2 regions of the Leucobacter chromiiresistens genome follow, and region 2 is predicted to be linked to the other one. Evidence: predicted binding sites of a transcription regulator. Region 2 holds the regulator's gene; the other holds the start of a gene.

Region 1 (7,484 bases), on a different contig from region 2:
GTCTCGGCGACGGGCGCGAGGGGGTGCACCGCATCGATGCGGGCGACGATCTCCGCCGACGGCACGACGTCGTCGAGCACCCACCCGTTGCTCGCGCCGACGTCCATGTACTCGATGAAGCGCAGCACGTGACCGCGCTGCCGGAAGTGCTCGGCGAGCGGAACGATCTCGTCGTCGTTCACCCCGCGCTTCACGACGGCGTTCACCTTCACGGGCCCGAGGCCGGCCTCGCGAGCGGCGTCGATGCCGTCGAAGACGCGGGCGAGCGGAAACCGCACGTCGTTGATCGCCTGGAACCGGTGCTCCTCGAGCGAGTCGACCGAGACGGTGACGCGATCGAGGCCGGCCTCGCGCAGCCCGGCCGCTTTGACGCGCAGCGCCGAGCCGTTCGTCGTGAGCGCCAGGTCGGGCTTCCGGCCGTCGGGCGTGCGCAGCGCCGCGAGACGGGAGATGAGCTCCTCGATGCCGCGGCGCAGCAGCGGCTCGCCGCCCGTGAGGCGCAGCTTGTCGACGCCGAGGCTCACGGCCGCGCCGGCGACCCGTTCGATCTCGTCGAAGCTGAGCAGCTCGTCGCGCTCCATGAACTGGTAGTCGCTGCCGAAGAGCTCCTTCGGCATGCAGTAGACGCAGCGGAAGTTGCACCGGTCGGTGACCGAGATGCGGAGGTCGCGGAGCGCCCGCCCGCGGGTGTCGGCGAGACCGCCGCCTCCCGTCGCGGGCAGCTGTCGGGCGCGGCCCCGCGGTCGCGCAACGGGCATCGACTTCGGCATCGCCGCACCTCCCCTGCGCGCCACCCTAGCAGCTGCGCTCCGGGGCGGGCGGTGAGCGTCACATCGTGCGGGCCGAGGCGCGCCCCTGCACCACGAAGAGGGCGGCGAGGGCGATGGCGATGAGGATCAGCGAGAGCGCCAGCGCCGTGTCCTGACTCACGCCCGCACCGTTGAACGCCGTGTAGATCGCCAGCGGAACGGTGCGCGTCGTGCCCCCGGCGTTGCCCGCGAAGAGCGCGGTCGCGCCGAACTCGCCGAGGGCGCGGGTGAAGCACAGCACGACGCCGGCGGTGAGGCCGGTGCGGATCAGCGGCAGGGTGACCCGGAAGAGGGTCGCGGCGGGCGTCGCGCCGAGGGTGGCGGCGGCGTCGGCGAAGGCGGGGGTGAGGGTGCGCAGCGCGCTCTCGACGGAGATGACGAGGAACGGGAGCGAGACGAACGTCTGCGCGATCACCACCGCGGCAGTCGTGAACGGGATGCGGATGCCGGCGTCGGCGAGGGCGTCGCCGAGCACCCCGCCGCGCCCGAGCAGGGAGAGGAGCGCCAGGCCTCCGACGAGCGGCGGCAGCACGAGCGGCAGCGTCACGACGCCGCGCAGCAGCACCGCCCACCAGCCGCGCGCCCGGGAGAGCACGACGGCGAGGGGCACGCCGAGCGCGACGCAGCAGAGGGTCGCCGCGCCCGCGGTGCCGAGCGAGAGCAGCAGCGCGCTTCCGGTCTCGGGCGCGGCGAGGGTCGCCGGCAGCTCCGCCCAGTTCATGCGCGAGAGCAGCGCGATGAGCGGAAGCACGAGCAGGGCGCCGCCGAGCAGCGCGGGCCCGATCACGAGCGCGGGCACCGCGCGACGGGTGCGGCTCGTCGCCCGACGGGGCGGGCGGCGAGCGATCCCGCCCCCGCTCACGACCCCGTTCACGGCCCCGGCACCGGGCCGAATCCGAGCTCCCGCAGGCGCGTTTGCGCGGCGTCCGTCAGCAGGAACCGGGCGAACTCCTCCGCGGCGGCCCCCGACGCCGACCCCTCGATCGGGGCGATGAGGTAATCGCCGGCGGCGGTCTCGGCAGCGGGGATCTCGATGCCGACGACATCGCCGGCCGAGCGCAGCACATCTGAACGGTAGACCAGGCCGGCGTCGGCCTCGCCGGAGGCGACCTTCGTGAGCACGGCCGTGACGTTCTGCTCCTCGCTGGCGGCCTGCACCTCCACGCCGTCGCGGTCGAGCAGCGCTCGCGCGGCCGCGCCGCAGGGCACCTCCGCCGCGCAGAGCACCACCGTCGGCTGCGCCCCGGTCGCTGCGCCGCTCCCCAGGTCGGCGAGCGACTCGATGCCGAGCGGATTTCCCGGGGCGACCGCGATCTGCAGGGTGCTCGTCGCGAAGAGCGTGGGGTCGGTGGCGAGGAGGCCGTCGTCGGCGACGCGCTGCATGGTGGCCGCATCGGCGGAGGCGAAGACGTCGACGGGGGCGCCTCCCACGATCTGCGCGGCCAGCACGGAGGAGCCGTCGAAGGTGAGCGCGCGAATCTCGACGTCGGGGTGCTCCGCCGTGAAATCGTCGGCGACCTCCGTCATCACCTCCTGCAGTGAGGCGGCGGCTGCGATCGTGAGGCTCCCCGACAGCTGCGATCCGGTCCCGTCGCCGACGGCCTCCTCCGTGGCGGGGGCCGTGCCGCAGCCCATCAGGGCGAGGAGGGCGACGGCGACCCCTGCGGCGCCCGCGCGCCGGAAGCGGTCGCGCACGGCCTCGGTCATGGCTCTCAGTGTATGAGACCGCGAGAGCGGGCACACGGTTGACGCGAGTTGGATCTCCCACTAGTTTCTGGAGCAGAGCGACCCTCCGAGCACCGGAGCCGGTCGACGAGCTGGGCCGGGGGAGACCTCGGCCGCTCTTCACGCAGTGCGGCGAGAGGGGATCGGAATGCGCAGACGGCCCGAACGAGAGCAGCCGGGGTACCGGTGCGGTCGCGGCCGAGCGGGCGGCCGCGCGGGCGGCTGGATCGGGGCGCGCTGATGCCGAACTACCGCTTCCGCTGCGCCGAGGGGTGCGAGTTCGACGCGATGTACTCGATGAGCGATGTGCCGCGACAGGCGGAGTGCGCCGCCTGCGGGGCGCTGGCGAAGCGCGTGATCACCGCCCCGCACCTCTCCGCCTCGGGCGGCAGCGCGTATGGCCTGCTCGATCGCGCCGCCCGCAGCGCGCACGAGCCGCAGGTGGTGGATCGCCTGCCCGGTCGCGGCGCCGCGCCGCGCCAGCCCGTCAGCCGCAATCCGCTGCACGCGAAGCTGCCGAGGCCCTGACCGTACGACCCGCAGCACCCTACCCGGAGGAGAGGACGACCCGATGCCCGAACACGTATTCCGACTGGACTCGAGCAAGAAGTTCACCGAGCAGGAGCAGGTGGGCCACAACCGCTGGCACCCCGAGATCCCGCCCGTCGCCACCGTGAAACCGGGAGACGCCTTCCGCGTCGACTGCCGCGAGTGGTTCGACGGGGCGATCGTCAACGACGACTCGGCGCAAGACATCCTCGACGCCCCGCTGCTCACCGTGCACACGCTGAGCGGCCCGTTCCGCGTCGAGGGCGCGAAGCCGGGCGACCTGCTCATCGTCGACATCCTCGACGTCGGCCCGATCCCGCAGGAGGATTCGGGGCCGCTCGCCGGGCAGGGCTGGGGCTACACGGGCATCTTCGCGAAGCGCAACGGCGGCAGCTTCCTCACCGAGCAGTTCCCCGACGCGTACAAGGCGATCTGGGACTTCTCGGGCCAGACGGCCACCTCGCGTCACGTGCCCGGGGTGTCGTTCACCGGCATCATCCACCCGGGGCTCATGGGAACGGCGCCGTCGGCCGGGCTGCTCGCGAAGTGGAACGCCCGCGAGGCCGCGCTCATCGCCACGGACCCCGACCGGGTGCCCCCGCTCGCCCTGCCGCCCGAGGCCGATCACGCCGTGCTCGGAGGTCTCGACCGCGCGGAGTGGGCGCGCGTCGGCGGCGAGGCGGCGCGAACGGCGCCGCCTCGGGAGAACGGCGGCAACCAGGACATCAAGAACTTCACGAAGGGGTCGCGCGTCTTCTACCCCGTCTTCGTCGATGGCGCCAACCTCTCCGTCGGCGACCTGCACTTCTCGCAGGGCGACGGTGAGATCACCTTCTGCGGCGCGATCGAGATGGGCGGTTTCATCGACCTCCGCGTCGACCTGATCCCGAACGGCATGGAGACCTACGGCGTGCACGAGAACGCGATCTTCATGCCCGGAAACGTCGAGCCGCAGTACAGCCACTGGCTCGCCTTCTCGGGCACATCGGTGACGCTCGACGGCGAGCAGCGCTACCTCGACTCGCACCTCTCGTACCAGCGGGCGTGCCTCCACGCCATCGAGTACCTCACCAAGTTCGGCTACAGCCCCGAGCAGGCGTACCTGCTGCTCGGAGCGGCGCCGATCGAGGGTCGCCTCTCGGGCGTCGTCGACATTCCGAATTCGTGCTCCACGGTCTACCTGCCGACGGAGATCTTCGACTTCGACCCGCGCCCCTCCCAGGCCGGGCCGACGCAGATCGACCCGGGCATCGGCGCACCGCGCGCCGCCGCCTGACGCGGAGGCCCGAGGCGGTCGCCCCGCGGGTCGGCGAGACCGCGTCCCGGGGCGGCCGCCCCGCGACGCGACCTGCGCGCCCCCCGAGGCGGCCGCCGGCCCCGGACTCACACCGTGACCGGCCGGCCCACCCCCACGGGCGTGTTCGAGGGCTCGAGCCGCACCACGACCGCCTTCGAGACCGGGGTGCCGCTCTCGAGCGCGGTGCTGTCGAGCGGCACCAGCACGTTCGCCTCCGGGAAGTACGCGGCGGCGCATCCGCGCGCCGTCGGGTACGCCACGGTGCGGAACCCCCGCAGCACGCGATCGGGCTGATCCTTCCACTCGCTGAAGATGTCGACCGTCTGCCCGTCCGAGAGACCGAGCTCGGCGAGGTCGTCGGGGTGCACGAAGATCACCGAGCGCCCCTTCTTGATGCCCCGGTACCGGTCGTTGAGGCTGTAGATCGTCGTGTTGAACTGATCGTGCGATCGGACGGTCTGCAGGATCAGCCGGCCGGGCGGGCACTCGACGTGCTCCAGCTCGTTCACCGTGATGCGGGCCTTCCCCGTCGCGGTGTCGAAGCGCCGCTCGTCGCGGGGGCCGTTGGGCAGCAGGAAGCCGTCCTTCCGGCGCGTTCGCGCGTTGTAGTCCTCGCAGCCCGGCACGACGCGCGAGATGTGATCCCGGATCACGTCGTAGTCGTCGATCATGGCGAGCCAGTCGATGCCGTGCCGGGAGCCGAGCGTCGCGTGGGCGATGCCGGCGATGATCGCGATCTCCGACCGCACCTGCTCGGAGATGGGCGGCACCTGCCCGTGCGATGCGTGGACCGCGCAGACCGTGTCCTCGACCGTGACGTACTGGGGGCCGCTGAGCTGCACGTCCACCTCCGTGCGCCCGAGCACCGGGAGGATCAGCGCCTCCTCGCCCGTGATCACGTGCGACCGGTTGAGCTTCGTCGACAGCTGCACGCTCAGCCGCGTCTTGCGCATCGCCGACTCGGCCAGGTTCGTATCCGAGATGGCGCCGAGCAGATTGCCGCCGAGCCCGAACCAGACCTTGATGCGCCCCTCGTCGAGCGCGCGGATGCCCTGCACGGCGTCCACGCCGTGCTCCCGCGGCGGCTCGAATGAGAACTCCGCGCCGAGCGCGTCGAGGAAGGAGTCGGGCATCTGCTCCCAGACCCCCATCGTGCGGTCGCCCTGCACGTTCGAGTGCCCGCGGATGGGGGAGGCGCCCGCGCCCGGGCGCCCGATGTTGCCGCGCAGCAGCAGCAGGTTGATGATCTCCTTGATCGTGTCGACGCTGCGGCGATGCTGCGTGATGCCCATCGCCCACGCGATGATCACCCGGTCGGCGCGCAGGTAGCGCTCCGCGAACTCGTCGATCTCCGCGGCCGACAGCCCGGTCGCGCGTTCGACGGCGGCGTCGTCGACCTGCACGATGTGCTCGGCGAACGCCTCGAAGCCGTCGCAGTGCTCGGCGATGAACTCGTGATCGAGCACCGTGCCCGGCGCTCGCCGCTCGGCCTCGATCACCCGCTTGGAGACGGCCTGCAGCAGGGCCGCGTCACCCCCGGAGCGGATCTGCAGGAACTGGTCGGCGATCTGTATCGGCTTGCCGACGTAGCCGCGCACCTTCTGCGGATCCTTGTACCCGAGCAGCCCGGCCTCGGGCAGCGGGTTCACCGCGACGACGCTGGCGCCGTTTTCCTTAGCCTCTTCGAGCGCGGTGAGCATGCGGGGGTGGTTGGTGCCCGGATTCTGGCCCATGATGACGATGAGATCGGACTCGAGGAAGTCGTTGTACGCGATCGTCGACTTGCCGATGCCCACCGTGTAGGTCATCGCGGTGCCGGTCGACTCGTGGCACATGTTCGAGCAGTCGGGCAGGTTGTTCGTGCCGAGCACGCGCGCGAAGAGCTGGTAGATGAACGCCGCCTCGTTCGAAGCGCGCCCGCTCGTGTAGAACGACGCCTCGTCGGGGTGATCGAGGGCGTTCAGGTGCCCGGCGGCGATGTCGAACGCGCGATCCCAGCTCACCGGCTCGTAGTGATCGGAACCGGCCGGCTTGTAGACCGGCTCGGTGATCCGGCCCTGCATGCCCAGCCAGTACTCGGTCTTGTCCTCGAGGGAGGTGAGCGAGTGCTCCTTCCAGAACGCGCGCGGCACGGTGACGGGGGTCGCCTCCCACGTCACGGCCTTGCCGCCGTTCTCGCAGAACTCGGCGATCTTGCGGTGCTCCGGGTCGGGCCACGCGCAGCTCATGCAGTCGAAGCCGTCCTTGTGGTTGATCTTCGTCATGAGCTTCGCCGTGCGGGCGAGGCCCAGCGTCTTCACTGCGGGCTCCATCGAGTGGAAGACCCCGCCCATGCCGGCGGCGTAGTCCTTCGGCTCGGTGACCTCGATGTCGGCGTCGGAGAAGTCTTCGCGGGGGGCCTTCGGGCTCATGGCTGCACTGCTTTCTCGAGGGGGTCGACGGCGTCGGCGGCGGCGTCGGCGCGGTGGCCGGGGGCGTCGGCGGCGGTGTCGCCGGAGGTATCGGAGACGCGGTCGTCGCGGCTGTAGACGACCATGGAGTCGCCGCGGAGGAACCCGACGAGGGTCAGATTCGACGCCTCGGCGAGCTCGACCGCGAGCGATGAGGGGGCGGAGACCGCGGTGAGCATGGGGATGCCGGCCATCAGCGCCTTCTGCGTGAGCTCGAAGCTCGCGCGCGCCGACACCATGAGCACGGTGGATCGCAGGGGCAGCAGCCCCTGCAGCAGCGCCCAGCCGATCACCTTGTCGACGGCGTTGTGCCGCCCCACGTCTTCGCGGAGCACCAGCATCTCGCCCGTGCGGCCGTCGAAGAGCGCCGCCGCGTGCAGGCCGCCCGTGCGCTTGAAGACCGCCTGCTCCGCGCGCAGCTGCTCGGGGAAGCCGACGATCGTCGCGGCGTCGACGACGAGCGGATCATCGGCGACGGTGAACCGGGATCGGGTGTGCACCGCGTCGATCGTCGCCTTGCCGCAGAGACCGCACGAGCTCGTCGTCGTGAAATTGCGCTGCAGACTGGGGTCGGGTGGTGCGACGCCGGGGCCGAGCGCCACGTCGAGCACGTTGTAGGTGTTCGGCTCGCCGTCGCTCGCGCAGTGGATGGCG
Region 2 (7,484 bases):
CAAGATGATGATCGCGCCCATCATCTTCTGCACCATCGTGCTCGGGGTCGGCTCCATCGCGAAGGCCGCGACCGTCGGCAAGATCGGCGGGCTCGCCCTCGCGTACTTCATGCTCATGTCGACGTTCGCCCTCGCGATCGGACTCGTGGTGGGAAATCTGCTCCACCCGGGCACCGGGCTCGACATGCAGGGAGCGGAGTACGCGGTCGAGGGCGAGAGCAGCAGTACACAGGAGTTCGTGCTCGGCATCATCCCGACGACGTTCTTCTCGGCCCTCACCGGCGAGAGCGTGCTCCAGGTGCTCTTCATCGCGCTGCTCACCGGATTCGCGCTCCAGGGCCTCGGCGATCGCGCCGCCCCCGTCATGCACGCGGTGCGGCACCTGCAGACGCTCGTCTTCCGGGTGCTCGGCATGATCCTCTGGCTCGCCCCGATCGGGGCATTCGGGGCGATCGCCGCGGTCGTCGGCAAGACGGGAGCCTCAGCCATCTGGAGCCTCGGGGTGCTCATGGCGGGGTTCTACCTCACCTGCATCGTCTTCATCGTCGGCGTGCTCGGCACGCTGCTCTACGCGGTCACCCGCCTCAACATCTTCGCGCTCATGAAGTACCTCGGGCGCGAGTACCTGCTGATCGTCGGCACCTCCTCCTCCGAATCGGCACTGCCGCGGCTGATCGCCAAGATGGAGCACGCGGGCGTCTCGACACCCGTCGTCGGCATCACCGTACCCACGGGGTACTCGTTCAACCTCGACGGCACCGCCATCTACCTTACGATGGCCTCGCTCTTCATCGCCGCCGGCATGGGCGACCCGATGAGCATCGGCGAGCAGATCGGGCTGCTCGTCTTCATGATCATCGCCTCGAAGGGGGCCGCCGGAGTCACAGGCGCCGGGCTCGCGACTCTCGCCGGCGGACTGCAGGCCTACCGCCCGGAGCTCGTCGACGGGGTCGGCGTGATCGTGGGGATCGACCGCTTCATGTCGGAGGGGCGCGCGCTCACCAACTTCACCGGCAACGCGGTCGCGACGCTCCTGCTCGGTACATGGACGCGCCAGATCGACATCGCACGCGTGCGACGGGTGCTGCGCGGCGAGGTGCCGTTCGACGAATCGACCCTGAGCGGCGACGCTCACGGGAACGCGGCGAACGAGCTCACCACCGGGCGAACGCCGCATTGAGCACCGCGATCGCCGCGGGGCCCGCGGAGGAGGTGCGGAGCACCGTGTCCCCCAGCAGCAGCACCGCGGCCCCCGCCGCCTCCAACGCGTCGAGCTCCGCATCCGCGAACCCGCCCTCCGGCCCGACGACGAGCACCGCCTCCTGCAGCTCGTCAGTTGACGCGGCCGCGGTGCGCGCCCACTCCGACAGACGGGCGGCACCCCGCGGGTGCAGCACGATCACCGCGCGATCCTCGCACGCCGCGATGCCGCACAGCGCATCGAGCGTCGTGGGCTCCCGAATCTCGGGAACAGCGGCTCGGAGCGACTGCTTCGACGCCTCGCGGGCGATGCGCCGCCACTTCGCGAGACCCTTTGCGGTCTTCTCCTCGCCCCCGGCGCCATCCCAACGCGAGACCGAGCGGGCGGCCTGCCACGGCACGATCGCGTCGGCGCCGAACTCCGTGGCCTGCTCGACGGCGCGCTCGTCGCGATCCCCCTTCGCGAGGGCCTGCACGAGCACGACTCGGGGGCCGGGTGGTGCGGGCCGGGAGACCTCCCGATCGATGCGCACCGTGCAGCGATCCTTCTCGACCGCATCGACGACTCCCTCGCCGAGCGCTCCCGCCCCGTTGCCGATCAGGATGCGCTCCCCCACGCGCAGCCGACTCACGCGCACGGCGTGGCGGCCCTCCTCACCGCCGATCTCCACGAGCGACCCCGGAGCGAGGCCCGCGTCGTCGAGATCCTCGCGGTAGTAGAGGTTCGCCACCCTCAGCCCTGACGGAAGAAGCGATCGCGGATCTTGCCGAAGAACCCCTGATGGAACTCGCCGAGATGCGGGGCGTCGTCCTTCCGCAGCGAGGCGAGCTGCCGCACCAGATCCTTCTCGCGGTTCGACAGCTTCGTGGGCGTCGTGACCTGCACCGCGATCTTCAGATCGCCGCGCGTCGTGCTGCGCAGCCCCTGGATGCCGCGGCCGCGGATCGTGAGCATGTCGCCCGACTGCACACCGGGCTCGACCGCCACCTCGACCTCGCCGTCGAGACCGGCGAGCTTCGCCTGCGCCCCGAGGATCGCGTCGGTCATGGAGAGCTGCATCGTGCAGAGCAGATCGTTGCCGTCGCGGCTGAAGGTGTCGTGGTGCATCACCCGGAACTCGATGAACAGGTCGCCGTTCGGCCCGCCGCCCGGCCCGACCTCGCCGCCGCCGCGCATCTGCAGGCGCGTGCCCGTATCGATGCCCGAGGGCACCTCGATCGGGAAGGTGCGACGCTCGCGCACCCGGCCCTTGCCCGCGCACTCCACGCAGGGGTGCTCGATGATCGTGCCGTACCCCTGGCAGCTGCCGCACGGATGCATCGTGACGACGTTGCCGAACAGCGAGCGCACCTGACGCTGCACCTGCCCCTGGCCGCCGCACACGTCGCACGTGACCGGGTGCGTGCCCGGCTGCGTGCAGCTCCCCTGGCACACCTCGCACAGCACTGCAGTGTTCACCGATATCTCACGCTGCGTGCCGAAGATGACGTCCTCGAGCGAGACGTCGACGCGGATCATCGCGTCGTCCCCGCGCTCCGAGCGGGATCGCGGCCCGCGCTGGCCGGCGCCGCCGAAGCCCCCGCCGCCGAAGAACGTCTCGAAGATGTCGCCGAAGCCGGCGGCGCCGCCCTGCGAGCCGCCCATGTCGTACCGCTGGCGCTGCTCGGGATCGCTGAGCACGTCGTAGGCGTGCGTCACGTTCTTGAACTGATCAGCCGCCTCCTCGCTCGGATTCACATCCGGGTGCAGCTGCCGGGCGAGTCGCCGGTAGGCCTTCTTGATCTCTTCGGGGCTCGCTTCGCGGGAGACACCGAGAGTCTCGTAATGATCGGCCACGCTGTTCTGCTCCTCAGGGTCGGGGATGAAAATGATGGGCGGGGTGGGCGGACGCTACCGCTCCTCCCCCAGGAATCTATTGAGATAGCGTGCGACGGCACGCACCGTGGCGATGTTGCCCGCGTAGTCCATGCGCAGCGGGCCGAGCACGCCGAGCTTCGAGATCGCAACGCCGTCCTCGTACTTCGACGCGATGATCGAGGTCTCGGAGAGGCCGTACGCCTCGTTCTCGCGTCCGATCGACGCCGAGACCTCGCGGTCGTCGTGCGCCAGCTCGCCGAAGAGCCGGAGCAGCGTCACCTGCTCCTCGATCGCCTCGAGCACGACGGGGAGCGAACCGGCGAACTCGCCGCCCGGCCGCGACAGGTTCGCCGCACCCGCCACCGCGATCCGGTCGTTGCGGTTCGCCTGCAGCTGCCCGAGCACGACCGCGAGCACGCGCTTCACGAGTTCGGCCTCGTCGGGCTGCGACCACTGCAGCAGATCCTCGTCGAGCCGGGCCACCGCCCGCGCCGCAGACTCGACGTCGCTGCCGACCGCCGCCTCGGCGATCCGCTGGCGCAGCCCGTGCACCCACGCCTCCGTCACGCGCGACGCCGGCAGCAGGGCCACCTGCTGCTCGACTACGCCGCTTCCCAGAATGAGCACGCTGAGCACCCGATCCTCGCCGAGCGCCACGAGATCGATGTGGCGCACGACGGTGCGGCGCAGCGAGGGATACTGCGCGACCGCGACCTGATTGGTGAGCTGAGAGAGCAGGCGCACGGTGCGCGCCATCACGTCGTCGAGGTCGGAGGACTCGCCCAGGAACCGCTCGATGGCGGAGCGCTGCGCCGAGGTCAGCGGGCGGATGCGCGCGAGCGTGTCGACGTACAGGCGATAGCCCTTGTCGGTCGGCACCCGGCCCGACGAGGTGTGCGGCTGCGCGATCAGCTCGTCCTCCTCGAGCAGCGCCATGTCGTTGCGGATCGTCGCGGCGGAGACGCCGAAGCTGTGGCGCTCGACGATCGCCTTCGACCCGACGGGTTCGTTCGACGACACGTAATCGCCGACGATCGCGTGCAGCACCGCGAGGCTGCGCTCCGAAACCATCGCCCCTCCTGACCCTGGCACTCACTTGCTCCGAGTGCCAAGTCTAGCGCAGGGCGCGCGCTCTCCGGCGGTTCCCGCTCGCAGCGAACACGCCGCGGGCATCCCGTGCCCGCAGGGCGCGGACGCCCGCCCGCATCAGGCGCCGAGCAGCCGGTGCACGACGGTATCGGCGAGCAGGCGCCCCCGCAGGGTCGGCACGACGCGGCCCGCGATCGCCGCCCGCCCCTCGATGAGCCCGTCGGCGATCAACTGCGGGATCGCGCGGCGCTCACCGGCGCTCAGCACGTCGGCGGGCAGACCGTCGACGATCCTCGTCTCCAGCAGAATGCGCTCCTCGCGCCGCGACTCGTCGGTGAGCGACTCCCGCGAATGCGCCGGCGACACGCCCCGCTCGATGCGCTGCGCGTACGCGCCCGGATGCTTCACGTTCCACCAGCGCACGCCGCCCACGTGGCTGTGCGCACCGGGGCCCGCCGCCCACCAGTCCTCACCCGTCCAGTAGGCCAGGTTGTGCCGCGAACGCGTCTCCGGCGAGCGCGACCAGTTGCTGATCTCGTACCAGGAGAACCCCGCCTCCGCGAAGCGCGCATCGGCGAGCTCGTACATCTCCGCGTGCAGATCCTCGTCGGGCGCGGCGACCTCGCCGCGTCGGATCTGCGCGGCCAGCTTCGTGCCGCGCTCGATGATGAGCGCATACGCGGAGATGTGGTCGGGCTCGCACGCCAGGGCCGCGTCGATCGACCGCTCCCAGTCGCCCAGGCTCTCCCCCGGCGTTCCGTAGATGAGATCGACGCTCACCTGCAGGCCCGCATCGCGAGCCCACCGCGTGACCAGCGGCACGCGCTCGGGCGAGTGCGTGCGGTCGAGCGTCGCGAGCACGTGCGGCACCGCCGACTGCATGCCGAAGCTCACCCGGGTGAACCCCGCATCGGCCAGCGTCTGCAGGTACGCCGCGTCGACCGAGTCGGGGTTCGCCTCCGTCGTCACCTCGGCGCCGCCCGCGAGCCCCCACTCGTCGCGGATGCGGCCGAGCATGGCGGCGAGGTCGGAGGCCGGGAGCAGCGTCGGGGTGCCGCCGCCGAAGAAGACCGTCGAGGCAGGGCGCTCGGGGAGCCCCGCGTCGCGCAGCACCCGGCCGCCCAGCGCCAGCTCGCGCCCGACCTGCGCCGCGTAGTCGCCGCGCGAGGTGCCGCCGAGCTCGCTCGCGGTGTACGTGTTGAAATCGCAGTACCCGCAGCGCACGCGGCAGTAGGGCACGTGCACGTAGACGCCGAATCGGCGCCCCTCGGCCCCGATCTCCACCCCGCCCGGCAGCGAGCCGTCTTCGGGAGCGGGATCGCCGTCAGGCAGCGCGCTCGGCACGGAGCTCCCCCTCGGATGCAGCGCGGCGAGTCGCGAGTCGTCGCACGATCACGTGCGCTTGCTCGGCCGCCGCTGGTGGGTGGGGCCGGTCGCCGCGTCACCGGAATCGGCCTCTGGCTCGCCTGCGGGCGCCGCCTCGGGAGCCGGGGCCTCGTCGGGCGCTGGCTCGCGCTGCGGCGCCGGCGCTGCCGCGGGGTCCGGCTCCGGCTCGGCCGCGGGCTCGACCGCCACCGGTTGCTCGCCGGCGCTCGGCCCGAGGTCGGGGGCGGGCTGCGCACCCGGTGCGAGTGCCGCGATCCCGCGCTTCACCGCATCGAGTGCCGTGCGCACGTCGGCCCGGCCGCGCAGGCCGAGCAGACCGTTCTTCGGTGCCGCGACGAAGCCGCGCGCGACCGCCCAGACGGTGTCGTCGGCCCGGTGCTCGATGACGAAGAGCTGCTCCCCCACGGCGCCCGCCTCGTCACCGGTGCCCCAGGCGAAGCCCACGCGCCGCTCCTCGTCGACCGTGTAGACGACGAGCACGCTCCGGGGATCCTGGCCCTCCGCATGCAGCACCGCGGTGGTGCCGGCCACGATGTACGGCTCCCCGTCGGGCCCGAACTGCTCCTCGACGTCGCCCGCCGCCTCCGGCTTCCCGTCGCCGTCGAAGCTCGGGCCCACGTACTCGGATCCGGTGCCGCGCACGATGTCGGTGACGCGCACACCCGAACCGCGCTGCGCGCCCCAGGTCATGAGCAGGCTCGACGCGATCAGGAACCGGTCCTGGCCGCTGCCGAGACGCAGCTCCTCTTCATAGGGCGTCGTGCCCTCCGGCGGATACTTCACGACGTCGGGATCCTTCGAGGCGCCGACCGCGGCGTACGCGACCGGCATCTCGACGTGGCTGCTGCGCCGGGGCGGCTGATCCTGACTCATCGCTTGCCGCCCTCCTTGCCCTCCACATCACCCGAGAGTGCGGCGATGAACGCCTCCTGCGGCACTTCGACGCGGCCGACCATCTTCATGCGCTTCTTGCCCTCTTTCTGCTTCTCGAGCAGCTTGCGCTTGCGGCTGATGTCTCCGCCGTAGCACTTCGCCAGCACGTCCTTGCGGATCGCGCGGATGTTCTCGCGAGCGATCACGCGGGCGCCGATCGCCGCCTGGATGGGCACCTCGAACTGCTGGCGCGGGATGAGCTTGCGCAGGCGCTCCGTCATCATCGTGCCGTACGAGTAGGCGTTGTCGCGGTGCACGATCGCGCTGAACGCGTCGACCGCCTCGCCCTGCAGCAGGATGTCGACCTTCACGAGGTCCGCCTCCTGCTCGCCCATCGGCTCGTAGTCGAGGCTCGCGTAGCCCTGCGTGCGGCTCTTCAGGTGGTCGAAGAAGTCGAAGACGATCTCGCCGAGCGGAATGCTGTACCGCAGCTCGACGCGCTCGCCGAGGTACTCCATGCCCAGCAGCCTGCCGCGACGGCTCTGGCAGAGCTCCATGATCGCGCCGACGTAGTCCTTCGGCGCCAGAATCGCGGTCTTGACGACCGGCTCGCGCACCGAAGCGATCTTGCCGTCGGGGTACTCCGACGGGTTCGTGACCGTGATCTCGCGGCCGTCCTCGGCGGTGACCTGGTAGACGACGCTCGGCGCCGTGGCGATGAGGTCGAGGTCGAACTCGCGGCGCAGACGCTCCGAGATGATCTCGAGGTGCAGCAGCCCGAGGAACCCGCAGCGGAAGCCGAATCCGAGCGCGACCGAGGTCTCGGGCTCGTACTGCAGCGCCGCGTCCTCGAGCTTGAGCTTGTCGAGCGCCTCGCGCAGCACCGGGTAGTCGGAGCCGTCGAGCGGGTACAGGCCGGAGAACACCATCGGCTTCGGATCGGTGTAGCCCGGCAGCGCCTCCGTCGCCGGATTGCGCTTCGCGGTCACCGTGTCGCCGACCTTCGACAGGCGCACGTCCTTCACGCCCGTGATGAGGTAGCCCACCTCGCCCACGGCGAGCCCCTGCGTCGGCTGCG

Evidence for each region. Region 2 encodes HrcA, which represses chaperone genes, less so after heat shock. Its sites were predicted from a motif close to TTNGCACTCGNNNNNNNCGAGTGCNAA; they were not measured.
Region 1: a site for HrcA is predicted at 2,544-2,570, ahead of BLT44_RS14475 (FmdB family zinc ribbon protein). Genes of this name have one in related genera too.

The regions. Positions count from the first base shown of each region.
Region 1 is NZ_FNKB01000002.1:309,850-317,333, forward strand. It holds gene moaA (GTP 3',8-cyclase MoaA) at 1-770, opposite strand, end outside; gene BLT44_RS14465 (ABC transporter permease) at 829-1,608, opposite strand; gene modA (molybdate ABC transporter substrate-binding protein) at 1,680-2,516, opposite strand; gene BLT44_RS14475 (FmdB family zinc ribbon protein) at 2,775-3,062, shown strand; gene fmdA (formamidase) at 3,106-4,359, shown strand; gene BLT44_RS14485 (FdhF/YdeP family oxidoreductase) at 4,467-6,791, opposite strand; gene fdhD (formate dehydrogenase accessory sulfurtransferase FdhD) at 6,788-7,484, opposite strand, start outside.
Region 2 is NZ_FNKB01000001.1:2,506,770-2,514,253, forward strand. It holds gene BLT44_RS11465 (C4-dicarboxylate transporter DctA) at 1-1,180, shown strand, start outside; gene BLT44_RS11470 (16S rRNA (uracil(1498)-N(3))-methyltransferase) at 1,155-1,931, opposite strand; gene dnaJ (molecular chaperone DnaJ) at 1,934-3,037, opposite strand; gene hrcA (heat-inducible transcriptional repressor HrcA) at 3,092-4,129, opposite strand; gene hemW (radical SAM family heme chaperone HemW) at 4,265-5,491, opposite strand; gene BLT44_RS11490 (DUF1990 domain-containing protein) at 5,540-6,406, opposite strand; gene lepA (translation elongation factor 4) at 6,403-7,484, opposite strand, start outside.